DNA from 2 places in the Halomonas sp. THAF5a genome. Region 2 is predicted to be linked to the other one. Evidence: riboswitches for the same ligand, from Rfam matches in the RefSeq annotation. Region 2 holds a riboswitch; the other holds the start of a gene.
What was found. Region 2 has a riboswitch for thiamine pyrophosphate ahead of thiC (phosphomethylpyrimidine synthase ThiC). Riboswitches for the same ligand answer to the same signal wherever they lie in the genome.
Positions count from the first base shown of each region.

Region 1: another riboswitch for thiamine pyrophosphate. It lies ahead of FIU83_RS04890 (3-oxoacyl-ACP reductase); the one in region 2 lies ahead of thiC (phosphomethylpyrimidine synthase ThiC).

Region 1 covers NZ_CP045417.1:1,085,767-1,092,811, reverse strand. The annotation lists gene FIU83_RS04905 (sodium:solute symporter) at 1-280, shown strand, start outside; gene FIU83_RS04900 (ISL3 family transposase) at 453-1,655, shown strand; gene FIU83_RS04895 (LLM class flavin-dependent oxidoreductase) at 1,703-3,016, opposite strand; gene FIU83_RS04890 (3-oxoacyl-ACP reductase) at 3,013-3,789, opposite strand; TPP riboswitch at 3,823-3,916, opposite strand; tRNA gene FIU83_RS04885 (tRNA-Gly) at 4,375-4,449, opposite strand; tRNA gene FIU83_RS04880 (tRNA-Glu) at 4,475-4,550, opposite strand; tRNA gene FIU83_RS04875 (tRNA-Gly) at 4,575-4,649, opposite strand; tRNA gene FIU83_RS04870 (tRNA-Glu) at 4,689-4,764, opposite strand; tRNA gene FIU83_RS04865 (tRNA-Gly) at 4,805-4,879, opposite strand; tRNA gene FIU83_RS04860 (tRNA-Glu) at 4,904-4,979, opposite strand; gene msrB (peptide-methionine (R)-S-oxide reductase MsrB) at 5,174-5,575, shown strand; gene ylqF (ribosome biogenesis GTPase YlqF) at 5,666-6,634, shown strand; gene FIU83_RS04845 (pyridoxal phosphate-dependent aminotransferase) at 6,706-7,045, shown strand, end outside.
Region 2 covers NZ_CP045417.1:937,433-944,477, forward strand. The annotation lists gene thiC (phosphomethylpyrimidine synthase ThiC) at 1-1,635, opposite strand, end outside; TPP riboswitch at 1,715-1,826, opposite strand; gene tenA (thiaminase II) at 1,926-2,594, opposite strand; TPP riboswitch at 2,664-2,795, opposite strand; gene FIU83_RS04215 (lysophospholipid acyltransferase family protein) at 2,853-3,782, opposite strand; gene FIU83_RS04220 (hypothetical protein) at 3,786-4,169, opposite strand; gene FIU83_RS04225 (VOC family protein) at 4,270-4,671, opposite strand; gene FIU83_RS04230 (class I SAM-dependent methyltransferase) at 4,711-5,367, shown strand; gene FIU83_RS04235 (MFS transporter) at 5,516-6,931, shown strand; gene FIU83_RS04240 (acyl-CoA dehydrogenase) at 7,025-7,045, shown strand, end outside.

The sequences.
Region 1 (7,045 bases), 150 kb from region 2:
CGACCTTCTCTGCTGCGCGGCGGCCTTCCCGGTCTTCTTCGGGCTCTTCAACCGCCGCTTCGATGGGCGTGCCGCGGTGCTCGCCACCGTCAGCGGCCTGATCGCCGGCCTCACCCTCTTCCCGGCCCCGGGCGATGCCCTGACCACGCTCATGGAGTCCTTCCTGCTCGCCACCTTCATGCCGGTCGTGACGGGCCTGGCGCTGCTGGTAGTGCTTCCGGCCAAGCAGCGCTTCGACTTCGCGGTGCTGAGCGCCGGCGCGCGACGCTTCGAGGGGTAAGCACCTTTCGCCTCACACGACAACGCCCCTCGAACGGGGCGTTTTTTTATGGTTCTTCGCAGATCAGCGTGAAACAGGCAGGGCTTGAGGCGAGGGCTGGATAGAGAAACGGCGGTGAATCCGAGTAAGCTGATATTCGCCAAAACGTCAGCCTACGGACACCGCCGTTGCCATGGATGCTACCCCGCTCAGCCTGTTCTGGAAAGGGTTCACTGTCGCCCACCACGAGTTCCTGGATCCTCAGACGCTACGGCTCCAGTTGGAGCCCGATGACCTGACCCCGCCTGTCTGCAGCGGCTGTGACCACGCCTGTTGCCTGGTCCATGACGTGCATCGCCGGCGCGTCCGCGAGGCGCCGCTGCTGATCTACCGAGTGGAGCTGGATGTCCCGGTGCGGCGCCTGCGCTGCCCGACCTGTGGTCCGACACGAGAGCGCATCGACTGGCTACCCGGGCGCTCGCCGGTCACCACCACACTGCGCCAGTGGGTGGAGCGCCTGGTCACGTTGCTGCCGATCCGGCATGTCGCGGATCTGGTCGGCTTGCACTGGCATACCGTCAAGACCATCGACAAGCAGCGCCTGCAACGCGACCTGCCGGCACCGGATCCGACACGCTTGCGGCGGCTGATGATGGACGAGTTTGCCCTGCACAAGGGACACCGCTACGCCACCGTGGTCGCCTGCGCCGACACTCAGCAGGTGGTATGGATCGGCGAAGGCCGCTCCCGCGAGTCGATCCGCCCCTTCTTCGCGTGGCTGGGCGAGGCACGAGAGCTGATCGAGGCCGTGGCCATGGACATGAACTCGGCCTTCGATTGTGAGGTGAAGGACCAGTGCCCCAACGCCGAGGTGGTCTACGACCGCTTCCACGTGGTGGCCAAGTACGGGCGCGAAGTGATGGATCGGGTACGCGTCGATCAGGCTAACCAGCTGCGCGACGACAAGGCGGCCCGCAAGGTGATCAAGGGCAGTCGTTGGCTGCTGCTGCGCAACGCCGACAATCTCAAGCCCGAGCAGGCGGTGAAGCTGGAGGAGCTGCTGGCGGCCAATGCGTCACTGACCACGGCGTACCTGCTCAAGGATCAGCTCAAGACCCTGTGGTTTGCCGACGACGAAGCCACCGCCCGAAACGCCTGGCAGGAGTGGCATGCCATGGCGACCAGCAGTGGCATCGAGGCCTTGGAACGTTTCGCCAAGCGGTTGGTCCCGTACCTCGAAGGGATCCTGTCCAGCGCCCGGCACCGGCTGAACACCAGCGTGCTGGAGGGCATGAACAACCGGATCAAGGTCATCAAGCGGATGGCCTACGGGTATCGCGACACGGCGTACTTCTTCCTGAAGATCCGTGCCGCATTTCCCGGCAAAGTGCGATGAACCTTTTATTTTGGGGAACCGCTATCGTGAGCGGATCGCCAGGAGGTTCAGCCCGGCGGGCGTTCGAGGCCGAGGTGGCCGCGCAGGGTGGTGGTGGTGTACGCCTCGCGGAAGAGGCCGCGGCGCTGCAGCTCCGGCACCACCTGGTCGACGAAGTCCTCGATCCCGCCGGGCAGCGACGGCGGCATCAGGTTGAAGCCGTCCGCGCCGCGGCCGTGGAACCAGCGCTCCATCTCGTCGACGATGCTCTCCGGGGTGCCGATCATGGTGCAGTGGCCGCCGCCGGCGGCGAGCCGCCCGAGCAGCTGGCGCAGGGTCGGCCGCTCGGTCTCGATGATGCGCAGGATGGTGGCGTAGCGGCCCTGGGGGCCGCGGAACTCGGCGAGCGGCGGCAGCGGCGGCACCGGCGCGTCCAGCTCCCAGTCACTGCAGTCCTGCTCGATGAACAGCCCCAGCTGGCGCAGCGAGGCCGCCACCGGCAGGCACTCGTCCAGCGCGCGCTGCTTGGCCCGGGCCTCCTCCATGGTGGAGCCGACGTAGGTGACGAGTCCCGGCAGGATCGGCACCGGCGCGGTACGCCCGGCCGCCGCCACCCGATCCTTGATGTCTCGGTAGTAGTCCTGGGCGGTCGCGAGGTCGTAGGCGACCGCGTAGATCGCCTCGGCATAGCGCGCCGCCAGGTCGCGCCCCTGGGAGGAGGCGCCCGCCTGCACCAGCACCGGATGGCCCTGGGGCGGGCGCGGCAGATTCAGGGGCCCGTCCACCAGGAAGTGCTTGCCGTGATGGTGGATCTTCTGCACCTTGTCCGGGTCGGCATAGCGCCCGTGTCGGTCGCGCTCGATGGCGTCATCGGCCCAGCTGTCCCAGAGAGCCAGCACCGTCTGCACGAACTCCTCGGCGCGGGCGTAGCGCTCGGCGTGCGCTGGCATGGCTTGATAGCCGTGGTTGCGCGCCTCGCTGTCGAACATCGAGGTCACCACGTTCCAGCCCACGCGCCCACCGGAGATGTGGTCCAGCGAGCCCACCAGCCGGGCCGCGTGGAAGGGCGTGTAGAAGGTGCTGGAGAGCGTGCTGATCAGGCCGATATGTCGGGTGGCGCGACTCATGGCGGAGAGCGCGGTCAGCGGCTCGAGATGCCAGTTGAAGCCGTCCTCCACGCTGCCGGCGCTCATGCCGTCGGCGAAGAACACCGCATCCAGCTTGCCGCGCTCGGCGGTGCGGGCCAGGGACTCGTAGTAGGCGATGTCGCCGAGCCGCTCGGCGCTGGAGTCGGGGTGGCGCCAGGCCGCGCGGTGGTGGCCGGCGCCCATCACGAACAGGTTGAGGTGCAGCGTCTCGTCGGGGCTTCGTGGTTGCATCATCCTTTCACCAGCCCGCCGTCGACGATCAGGTTCTGACCGGTGACCGCCCTCGCCCAGGGCGAGGCGAAGAACAGCGCCGCGTCGGCGAACTCCTCCGGCGTGGTCACCCGGCGCAGCGGGGTGTTCTGGGCGATCAGATCGAAGACCGCCTCCGGGGTCGCGCTGGACGCATCGGTGGTGCGCAGCAGGCCGCCGGAGATCATGTTCACGGTGATGTTGTCGGGCCCCAGGTCATTGGCGAGGGTGCGGGTCAGCGAGAGCAGCGCGGCCTTGCCGGCGGTGTAGTCGTGATAGGGCACGACGGGATTCTGGAAGAGGTTGGTGCCGACGTTGATGATGCGCCCGCCGCCCTGCTCGCGCATGCCGGCCAGCGCCGCCTGGATGGTATTGAGCGCGCCCCGGTTGACCCCCTCGAGCTGCTGCTGGAGGTGCGACCAGTCCAGCGCGTCGGCGCCGGGCCGCGCATCGCCGTTGAAGGTGAAGTCGGGCAGGGCGTTGTTGACCACGGTGGTGACCGGGGCGCCGAAGTGGGCCTGCGCCTGCTCGAACAGCTCCTTGACCGCCTCGGGATCGCGCACGTCGGCCTGCACGGCCAGGGCCCGCTCCGGGGCTTCCTTCACCAGCGTCTCGGCGGCCTCACGGCTCTGGTAGTAGTTGATCACCACGCGGGCGCCCTGATCGAGGAAGGCCCGGGTCAGTCGGGCACCGAGACCGCGGGCGCCGCCGGTGACGAGCACCACCTGCTGATCGAGGGGGAGAGAGGAAACGGCCATGAGAACTCCTTGCGACGCGGCAAGGGACGCCGCGCTGGAGCCGGCCGACATCCCTTCGCCAGTGTGAACTGGATCAGGTTCGACGGGTATCATCTCAGCGGCCGTGGCCGCACCCCGTGTCTGGGGCCACCATAGCGCATTCGGACAGGCAGCAACAGCCGGGGTGGCGTGATGGCTCGTGACGGGCGACGTGGTCTGACCGGAGAGGTCATGGCATCTGGTGGATGCGGAAAACGAGATACGACGAAACATCACCAGCCAGGCGGGCGCCTTGACTCATGATCGATATCTGGGAGGGTCATGCAAGATTGGAGCGGGAAAGGAGATGCGATGGGGCTGCCATCAGCCGGACTGGCGCCCCAGCTCATGACCCGAGCCTTGGCCTATCCGATAGGGAGTACTTAACAAGATTGGAGCGGGAAAGGAGATGCGATCGGACTGGCGCCCCAGCTCACGACGCGAGCCTTGGCTTGTCCGATAGGGAGTACTTAACAAGATTGGAGCGGGAAAGGAGATTCGATCGGACTGGCGCCCCAGCTCATGACCCGAGCCTTGGCCTAACCGATAGGGAGTACTTAACAAGATTGGAGCGGGAAAGGAGATTCGAACTCCCGACCCTCGCCTTGGCAAGGCGATGCTCTACCACTGAGCTATTCCCGCTTATCTGGTACGTGCTTGAGAGAAGTGGCGTCCCATAGGGGGTTCGAACCCCTGTTACCGCCGTGAAAGGGCGGTGTCCTAGGCCACTAGACGAATGGGACGCAATCATCACTCGAAAGAGCGAATGGAGCGGGAAAGGAGATTCGAACTCCCGACCCTCGCCTTGGCAAGGCGATGCTCTACCACTGAGCTATTCCCGCTTGGTCTTCTCGCACTGTGTTGCCACCGGATGTCGAAGGTGGCGTCCCATAGGGGGTTCGAACCCCTGTTACCGCCGTGAAAGGGCGGTGTCCTAGACCACTAGACGAATGGGACGCAAATTGTACCTTCAAACTACGCTCTTCCCGAGGAAAGATGGAGCGGGAAAGGAGATTCGAACTCCCGACCCTCGCCTTGGCAAGGCGATGCTCTACCACTGAGCTATTCCCGCACTCCGGCACCTGAACGAATCGAGTGGCGTCCCATAGGGGGTTCGAACCCCTGTTACCGCCGTGAAAGGGCGGTGTCCTGGACCACTAGACGAATGGGACGCATTGGCTCGCCTCGTCGAGGTGCGGCGAATATTACCGACACCCCCGGGGTGTGTCAAGCACCTCTCGTCGCTCGTTGATATCGCGTGACCTGTCACGGGCCGCGACTGGAAACCCCCGCCCCGTGAGATGTCAGAATGAGGGCGAGACGCCGAGCCTGCCGCCGGCTCCACGACGCAATGAGGAGAGAGGCCATGCGCAGCAAGATCCACAAGAGCGACGCCGAGTGGCGTGAGCAGCTGACGCCGGAGCAGTACCGCGTCACCCGCGAGAAAGGCACCGAACCGGCATTCAGCGGCAAGTACCATGTGAGCGACGAGCACGGCATCTACCACTGCGTGTGCTGCAATGCGCCGCTGTTCGAGAACGAGCACAAGTTCAACGCCGGCTGCGGCTGGCCGAGCTTCGACCGCCCCTTCACGCCGAAGTGCGTCGAGGAGCACGCCGACACCAGCCACGGCATGCAGCGCACCGAGGTGACCTGCGCCCGCTGCGACGCCCACCTCGGCCACGTCTTCCCCGACGGCCCGCCGGAGACCACCGGGCTTCGCTACTGCATCAACTCGGTGGCGATCGCCTTCCACGCCGGCGAGTAGCCCAGCCCCTCGAGCGCCCCGCTCGGCGACGGCCGTCCATCTGCTATGATGGGCGGCCGTTTTTATTCACGCTCACGCAGGAGAGGCTCGATGCTCGGCTGGTTTCCGGGACACATGAACAAGGCGCGCCGGCAGATCCTCGAGGCGCTGCCGGAGATCGACGTGGTGATCGAGGTGCTCGACGCCCGTCTGCCCTACTCCAGCGCCAACCCCATGCTCGCCGAGCTGACGCGCCACAAGCCGGTACTCAAGATCCTCTCGCGCGCCGACCTGGCCGACCCCGAGCGCACCCGCGAGTGGACGGCCTTCTTCGACGCCCAGGCCGACACCCGGGCCCTGGCCGTGACCACCACCCAGGCCCGCGAGCTCAAGCGCATCCCCAAGCTGTGCCACGAGCTGGCCGGCCAGGTGCGCGCCGACCGCGACGTGCGGGTGATGGTCATGGGCATCCCCAACGTCGGCAAGTCGACGCTGATCAACGGCCTGGCCGGGCGCACCATCGCCAAGACCGGCAACGAGCCTGCCGTCACCAAGCGCCAGCAGAAGGTGCGCATCGGCGGCCGGGTAGCGCTGATCGATACCCCCGGGGTGCTGTGGCCGAAGATCGAGGATCAGGCGAGCGCCCACCGCCTGGCGGCGAGCGGCGCCATCCGCGACACCGCCATCGACTACGTCGACGTCGCCGTGGTCGCCGCCGCCGAGCTGGCCCGCCGCTATCCCGAGGCGCTCAGCGCGCGCTACAAGCTCAAGTCGCTGCCGGCCTATACGGCGCACCCCGACGCCGACCAGGTGGAGGCCGACGGCCCCGAGCGAGTCGACCTGCTGGCCCTGTGCGGCTACGACGGCCATGCCATCCTCAGCGAGATCGCGTCAAAGCGCGGCGGCCTGCGCGCCGGCGGCGAGGTCGACCTGCACCGCGGCGCCGAGGTACTGCTCCACGAGCTGCGCGACGGCAAGCTCGGCCGCCTGACCCTGGAGACCCCGGCGGACATCCCGCCCGAGCCGGAGCCGGAGGAAGCACCCCGCGAGGATGGTGGCGACGAGGCCGAACCCGCATAATCGCAGGCGACGCCGACGAACAACGACCGCCCGCCAGAGGCGGCACACGGACATCACTGGATTCAGCGCCCATGGATACCCCCCCGATCAGGAAATCGCACAAGCTCGAGAACGTCTGCTACGACATCCGCGGCCCGGTGCTCGAGCACGCCAAGCGGCTGGAGGAGGAAGGCCAGCGCATCCTCAAGCTGAACATCGGCAACCCCGCGCCGTTCGGCTTCGAGGCACCGGAGGAGATCCTCCAGGACGTGATGCGCAACCTTCCCACCGCCCAGGGCTACTGCGATTCCAAGGGGCTCTACTCGGCGCGCAAGGCGATCATGCAGGAGTGCCAGCGCAAGGCCATTCCCGGGGTCGGCATCGAGGACATCTACATCGGCAACGGCGTCTCGGAACTGATCGTGATGGCGC
Region 2 (7,045 bases):
CTCGAAGCGCGCCTTCGACAGCGCATTGTCGCGGCGCTGGGCGGCCGGGTGACCCTTGGCGAGGTCGGCGGCGTGGGCGGCGATCTTGTAGGTGATGATGCCGGTCTTGACGTCGTCCTTGTTGGGCAGGCCCAGGTGCTCCTTGGGCGTGACGTAGCAGAGCATGGCGCAGCCGTACCAGCCGATCATGGCAGCACCGATGCCTGAGGTGATGTGGTCGTAGCCCGGCGCGATGTCGGTGGTCAGCGGCCCGAGGGTGTAGAAGGGCGCCTCATCGCACTCGGTGAGCTGCTTGTCCATGTTCTCCTTGATCAGGTGCATGGGCACGTGGCCGGGGCCCTCGATCATCACCTGGACGTCGTGCCGCCAGGCGATGCGGGTCAGCTCACCGAGGGTCTCGAGCTCGGCGAACTGCGCCTCGTCGTTGGCGTCGGCCACCGAGCCCGGGCGCAGGCCGTCGCCCAGCGAGAAGGCGACGTCATACTGCTTGCAGATCTCGCAGATCTCCTCGAAGTGGGTGTAGAGGAAGCTCTCCCGGTGGTGGTAGAGGCACCACTTGGCCATGATCGACCCGCCCCGGGAGACGATGCCGGTGACCCGCTTGGCGGTCAGCGGCACGTAGCGCAGCAGCACGCCGGCGTGGATGGTGAAGTAGTCCACGCCCTGCTCGGCCTGCTCGATCAGGGTGTCGCGGAACACCTCCCAGGTCAGATCCTCGGCCACGCCGCCCACCTTCTCCAGCGCCTGGTAGATCGGCACGGTGCCGATCGGCACCGGGGCGTTGCGGATGATCCACTCCCGGGTCTCGTGGATGTTCTGCCCGGTGGAGAGGTCCATGATGGTGTCCGAGCCCCAGCGGATGCCCCAGGTCATCTTGTCGACCTCGTCCTCGATGGAGGAAGTGACCGCCGAGTTGCCGAGGTTGCCGTTGATCTTCACCAGGAAATTGCGGCCGATGATCATCGGCTCGGACTCCGGGTGGTTGATGTTGCAGGGGATGATCGCCCGGCCGGCGGCCACCTCATCGCGCACGAACTCCGGGGTGATCTCCTCGGGCAGGCGCGCGCCGAAGCCCTGGCCGGCGTGCTGGTGGCCGAGGATGCGCTCGACCTCCTCGGTGCCAGAGTACTTTGCAGAAAGCGCCTGGCGACGCTGGTTCTCGCGGATGGCGATGAACTCCATCTCCGGGGTGACGATGCCCTGGCGGGCGTAGTGGAGCTGGGTGACGTTCTTGCCTGCCTTGGCGCGACGGGGCGTGCGGGTCAGGTCGAAGCGCAGGTTGGCGAGCATCGGGTCGTTGGCCCGGCGGCGGCCGTACTCGGAGGTCGGCCCGTCGAGAAGTTCGGTGTCGCCGCGCTCCTCGATCCAGGCGCGGCGAAGCTCGGGAAGGCCTTGTCGCAGATCGATCTCGGCGTCGGGGTCGGTGTAGGGGCCGGAGGTGTCGTAGACCAGCAGCGGCGGGTTGGCCTCGTCCTCCCCGGAGGTGCGGGTCGGCGAGAGGCTGATCTCGCGGAACGGGACCCGGATATCGGGGCGCGAGCCCGTGACAAAGACCTTGCGCGAGCCGGGCAGCGGCTGGATGGCGGCCTCGTCGACGCGGGCGCTCTCGGCGAGGAAATGGGCGGTCTTGCTCATGGTGTTCTCCCTTGGATTGTCGGGGTCTTGTGCAGGGAGGACACAGGTGGGAAGGACAGGGGCCGGGTGCCGGGAGGCACGCGGCCTGTCGCTTGATCCCTACGCTGGTCCTAGCCAGTTCAGGTTCAACGGGATCCATGCTGGCAAGCGCATGGTCTCAGCCGTCATCAACGGCGCCCCGTCAAGCGTGGTGGTGCCCGCCGTGATGGCGGGCCGTGTCATCATCTTTTATCTCGTTTATCTAGCCCGGGGCCGATCCGGGGGCAGCTGATTCACTCGGCAGATATCTCTCAGTCCGCGCGATCCAGCCCCATCTGCCAGAAGTCGATCTCGAGCCGGGTGGCGTCGCGGAACACGTCGGTGAGCTGGGCGAAGCGCGCCGGCGTCACCTCCGCCAGGCGGGCGTCGAGCCAGGCGCGCTCGTCCGCCATGGCCTGCTGGTACGCCTCGCTCTCGTACATGGCGATCCAGGCGTCATAGGGGTTCGCCGCGCCGCGCACCGTGGTGGCCCGGCCGCTGAGCCAGCGGGCGATCTCGCCGTAGCCGACCAGGCAGGGGGCCAGGGCCACGCGCAGGTCGAGCAGGTCGCCACGGTGGCCGGTGTCCAGCACGTAGCGGGTGTAGGCCATCGTCGCGCGGGCCTCGGGCAGGCGCGCCAGGTCCTCTTCGGTGATGCCCCAGCCGCGGCAGTACTCAACGTGCAGCCCCAGCTCCACGTCGACGATGGTCTTCATGCCCTCGAAGGCGTGGCGAAGCTCGCCCAGGTCGCGGCTCTTGTAGGCGGCCAGGGCGTAGGCCCGGGCGAAGTGGATCAGGAACAGGTAGTCCTGCTGGAGATAGTGGCGAAAGGCGCCCTCCTCGAGGGTGGCGTCGCCGAGTCGGCACACGAAGGCGTGCTCGATATAGTCCCGCCAGTCGTTCTGGCTGGCCGCGGTAAGGTCGTCGAAACGGTAGCCCATCATGCCTCCGGTCAAGGGGCGATCCGGAAGCGGGGCGGGAGAGGGTGGCCAGGGGGAATGCCGGCAGGGCACTGGTCACCGCTTGATTCCTACGCCGGTGCTAGCCGGATCAGGTTCCACGGGACCAGCGCTCGGTGTCGTCCGTTGTCTCGACACCCTGCGCCATCTCAGCCGGTTCTACCGGCACCCCGTCAAGCGAAGTGCCTACTCTAGCATCCCGGCGAGGATTTACCAGCCGTCGCCGAGTCTTGCCTGGTCTCAGTATAGCCGGAAGCGCTTCCAGCCGGGCCTTCCCTCGGCCTCCTCGGGGGTCTTGCGATAGCGCTTGTACTCCCACTGGTACTGGACCGGGTCCAGGGCGATGGTCGACTCCACGCAGGCGTTGACCCCGGCGGCCGAGACCGCCTCGTCGGGGTCGTGGACCCGCTCGTCGGCGGCCAGGAAGTGCAGGGCGTAGCCCCGGCCGGGCAGGCGCAGGGCGACGCCGGTGACGACCCGCGCCTCGGTGCGGGCCACCAGCTTGGGCAGCAGGGTGGCGGTGTAGGCGGGCCGGCCGAAGAAGGGCGCGAAGACACCGCTGCCCCAGCTGGGCACCTGGTCGGGCAGGATGCCCACCGCCTCCGAGCGCTTGAGCGCCTTGAGCAGCGCGGCCACGCCGCGGGGGTTGGTGGGCACCAGGCGGGCGCCGCGGCGCTCGCGGCCCCGGCGGATGACCGGGTCCAGTCCGGCGAGCTTGGGCGGCTCGTACATGGCGGTGAAGGGGAAGTGGCCGGAGAGCCAGAAGTTCAGCACCTCCCAGTTGCCGAAATGGGGCGCCAGTACGATCACGCCGCGCCCCTGGGCACGGGCCTCGTCCAGGAGCTCGCGGCCGTGCACCTCGACGATCGATGCCTCGACCCGCTCGGGGTCGCCCATCCAGGCGAAGCCGAGCTCCAGCATGGTGGCGGCGGAGTGGGTCAGGCTCGCTCGCGCCATCCGGCGCCGCTCGGCGTCACCGCGGGAGGGGTAGGCCTCGGCCAGGTTGATGCGGGTGACCCGGCGCTCGCGGCGGCTGACGCTTTCGACCAGCGGGCCGATGACCCGGGCCAGTCGCCACAGGGTGGTCAGGCGTCGGTTCGCGAGGCCGTGCCATAGGGTCGCGATGGCGCGAGCCTGAAGGGCCGGCAGGTGGGAGTCACCGTCGCTCATGGCTCACACCCACCAGGTGTCGACGTTGTCCGGTGCCCGCTTCTCGTTGAGCGCCTTGAGCCCCTTCACGCAGCGGATCACCAGCCACACCACGGCGGCCAGCCAGGTCAGAAAGCCGATCAGCACCAGGGTGAGCAGGCCGGAGACGCCGAAGAACAGCAGGGCCAGCCAGAAGGTGCGAATCTGGTAGCGGTAGTGCTCGTCGAGCCAGTGGGGCCCGTTGCCGCGGTAGACGTAGGCGATCACCACGGCCACCAGCGAGGTCAGCCCGCCGGTGACCATGCCGGCCAGGTGCAGCACGTAGACCACGATGGGAATGGTCGTGTCGGGGGCGCCGCCGGGCTCGGCGACGGCCCGGTCGTCTTCTCGGGGGAGGGGATCGTTCATGGCTCGTCCCTGATGGTGGCTTGGCTGGGGCCAATGATACCGACCGGGGCCGACAATGACACCGGGTCGCCCCGGTCGCGGTCCCAGGCCGGCGGCGGCGTCAGGGAGCGCTGGCGGGCTGCGGCTTCACGGGGCGGCTGATCTCGATGAGGTTGCCGTCGGGGTCGCGCAGGTAGAGCGAGCTGAGCTCGCCCGTGGCGCCCTGGCGGGGCACCGGGCCGAGCTCCACCTCCACGTCCAGCGCCTCCAGGTGACGCTGGACCTCGTCCAGCGGCAGCAGGCTGCGCACGCAGAGATCCACGCTGCCGGGGGTCGGCGTGGCGGCCCGGGGCACGATGTCGGTGGCGGTCCAGTGCAGGCGCAGGGCCATGTCGCCCAGCATCAGGTCGACGCGTTCACGGTCGCGGTAGCGGACCTCGAGCCCCAGGACGCGGGAGTAGAAATCCACGGCGCGGGAAATGTCGGTCACGGTGATGACCAGGTGGTCCAGACCTGACAGCATGCATGTCTCCTCGGAATGATGGCCTGGCAAGAGAATACGATGATGCTGATCTGTCCGCTATGCGCGTCGGTCGATACCGCGCCCTTTCACCGCGACGCCCGGCGCGACTATCAGCGCTGCGGCCGCTGCGCGCTGGTCTTCGTGCCGCCGGCCCAGCGCCTCGACCCCGCGGCGGAGCGGGCGGTCTACGACCAGCACGAGAACTCCCCCGACGACCCCGGCTATCGGCGCTTCCTGTCGCGGCTCTTCGACCCGCTGCGCGAGCGGCTCGCCCCGGGCGCGCCCGGCCTCGACTTCGGGTCGGGCCCCGGGCCGACCCTCTCGGTGATGTTCGAGGAGGCCGGCCACCCGATGGCCATCTATGACCCCTTCTTCGCGCCCGACGAGGGCGTCTTCGCGCGTCGCTACGCCTTCATCACCGCCACCGAGGTAGTGGAGCACCTCTTCGCCCCCGGCGAGGAGCTCGTGCGGCTGGTCGACCGGCTCGAGCCCGGCGGCTGGCTGGGGCTGATGACCAAGCGCGTCACGACCCGCGAGGCCTTCGCCGACTGGCACTACATCCTCGACCCCACCCACGTCTGTTTCTTCAGCGAGGCGACCTTCATCTGGCTCGCCCGGCACCACGATCTGGGCGTGCACTTTCCCGCCGACGACGTGGTATTGCTGCAGCGGGGGGCATCGGGCCAGGTTCGATAACCTGCCGTTATCATGAGGAAAAAAGCCGCCAATCGGCCTCGCCGAGGGGATTGGCGGCGCTTGGCGGCGGGCGTATATTCGATCCTGCGAGTCCCTGCTGCCCGGCCGCGGCGGCGCCCTTCCATCCCGTTCGTTGCGAGTTTCGCCCATGTCTCGGCAGCTGCTGCTCATGGCCCTGGCACCCTTGCTGGGGCTCTTCATTTTGGGGATCGGCAACGGTTTCCTGGCCACCGTGATCACCCTGCGCCTGGACGCCGCCGGCGAGTCGCCGGTGGTGATCGGCTGGGTCTCCTCCGCCTACTTCGTCGGCCTGGCATTGGGCGCCATGCTCAACGATCGGCTGCTGCTGGCGATCGGCCATATCCGCGCCTACGGTAGCTTCGCCTCGCTGGTGGCGGTCACCGTGCTGCTGCAGGGGCTGGTGGACGAGCCCTGGGCCTGGTTCGCGCTGCGCCTGATCGGCGGCTGGGCCACGGTGGGGGTCTACCTGGTCATCGAGAGCTGGCTGCTGGCCTCCGGCGATGCCGGGGTGCGCGGTCGCCTGCTGGCGCTCTACATGATCGCCCTCTACGCCGCCGGCGTGCTCGGCCAGCTGCTGCTGGGCATCACCGAGGCGATGGGCGGGTCGGCCTCGTTCATGGTGATCGGCCTGCTGGCCTCGCTCTCGGTGCTGCCCATGGCGATGATCCCGCGGGTCTCGCCGCTGATCGAGAAGGCCGAGCCGCTCTCGCCGCTGCGCCTGGTCACCCTGACGCCCACCGGGGTGATGGGCAGCTTCGGCTCGGGGCTGGCGGTGGCCGCCGCCTACTCGCTGCTGCCGCTCTACCTGCAGCGCACGGGGCTCTCCGTCGACCGGGTCGGCCAGATGATGGCGGTGGTAGTGCTCGGCGCCATGCTGCTGCAGTACCCGGTCGGGCGCTGGTCGGATCGCCACGACCGCCAGCTGGTGCTGATCCTGATCGGCGCCTTCTGCACCCTGATCTCTGCGGCGGTGATCTGGCTGCCGATGAACGTGTCGGTACTGGCGGTGCTGCTGTTCCTGCTCGGCGGCGGCATCTTCTCGCTCTATCCGGTGGCGGTGGGGCACGCCGCCGACCGCGCCCCGGCCGGCGCCCTGGTCCCCATGAGCCAGGGCCTGCTGATGATCAACGCCGTCGGCTCGGCGGTGAGCCCGCCGCTGGCCTCGCCGTTGATGAGCCTCGCCGGCGATACCGGCCTGTTCTGGGCCTTCGGCGGACTGGGGCTGTTCCTGGTGCTCTTCTTCGGCTGGCGGCGCAGCGTGCGCCCGGCGCCGCTGCCGGTGGCGCCGTTCTCCGCCACCACCCCGATGTCCTCGGTGGGCGCCGAGCTCGCCGTGACCGAGGAGTGGGTGCAGGGCGCCATCGGGCACGAGCACGTGGAGGATCTCTCCGATGCCGTGCCGGAGGTCGAGGTGGCCGAGCCGCTGGTGGGCCCGCCGCCGCCCGACGAGCCGCACATCGTCTACTTCGAGGAGCCCGAGCCCGAGCCGGTTCCGAGCCAGGCGGAGCTGGAACTGGAGTGGGAGCCCGTCGAGGGGCGTTGAGGGGCGTTGAGGAGAGGGGCGACCTTGGGCTAATGGCCAACGAAAAGTAGGGAATCTACTATCGTGGCTATCATTTTTCCTAGAGGTGCCCCCATGACGCCCTATGCCGCTCCC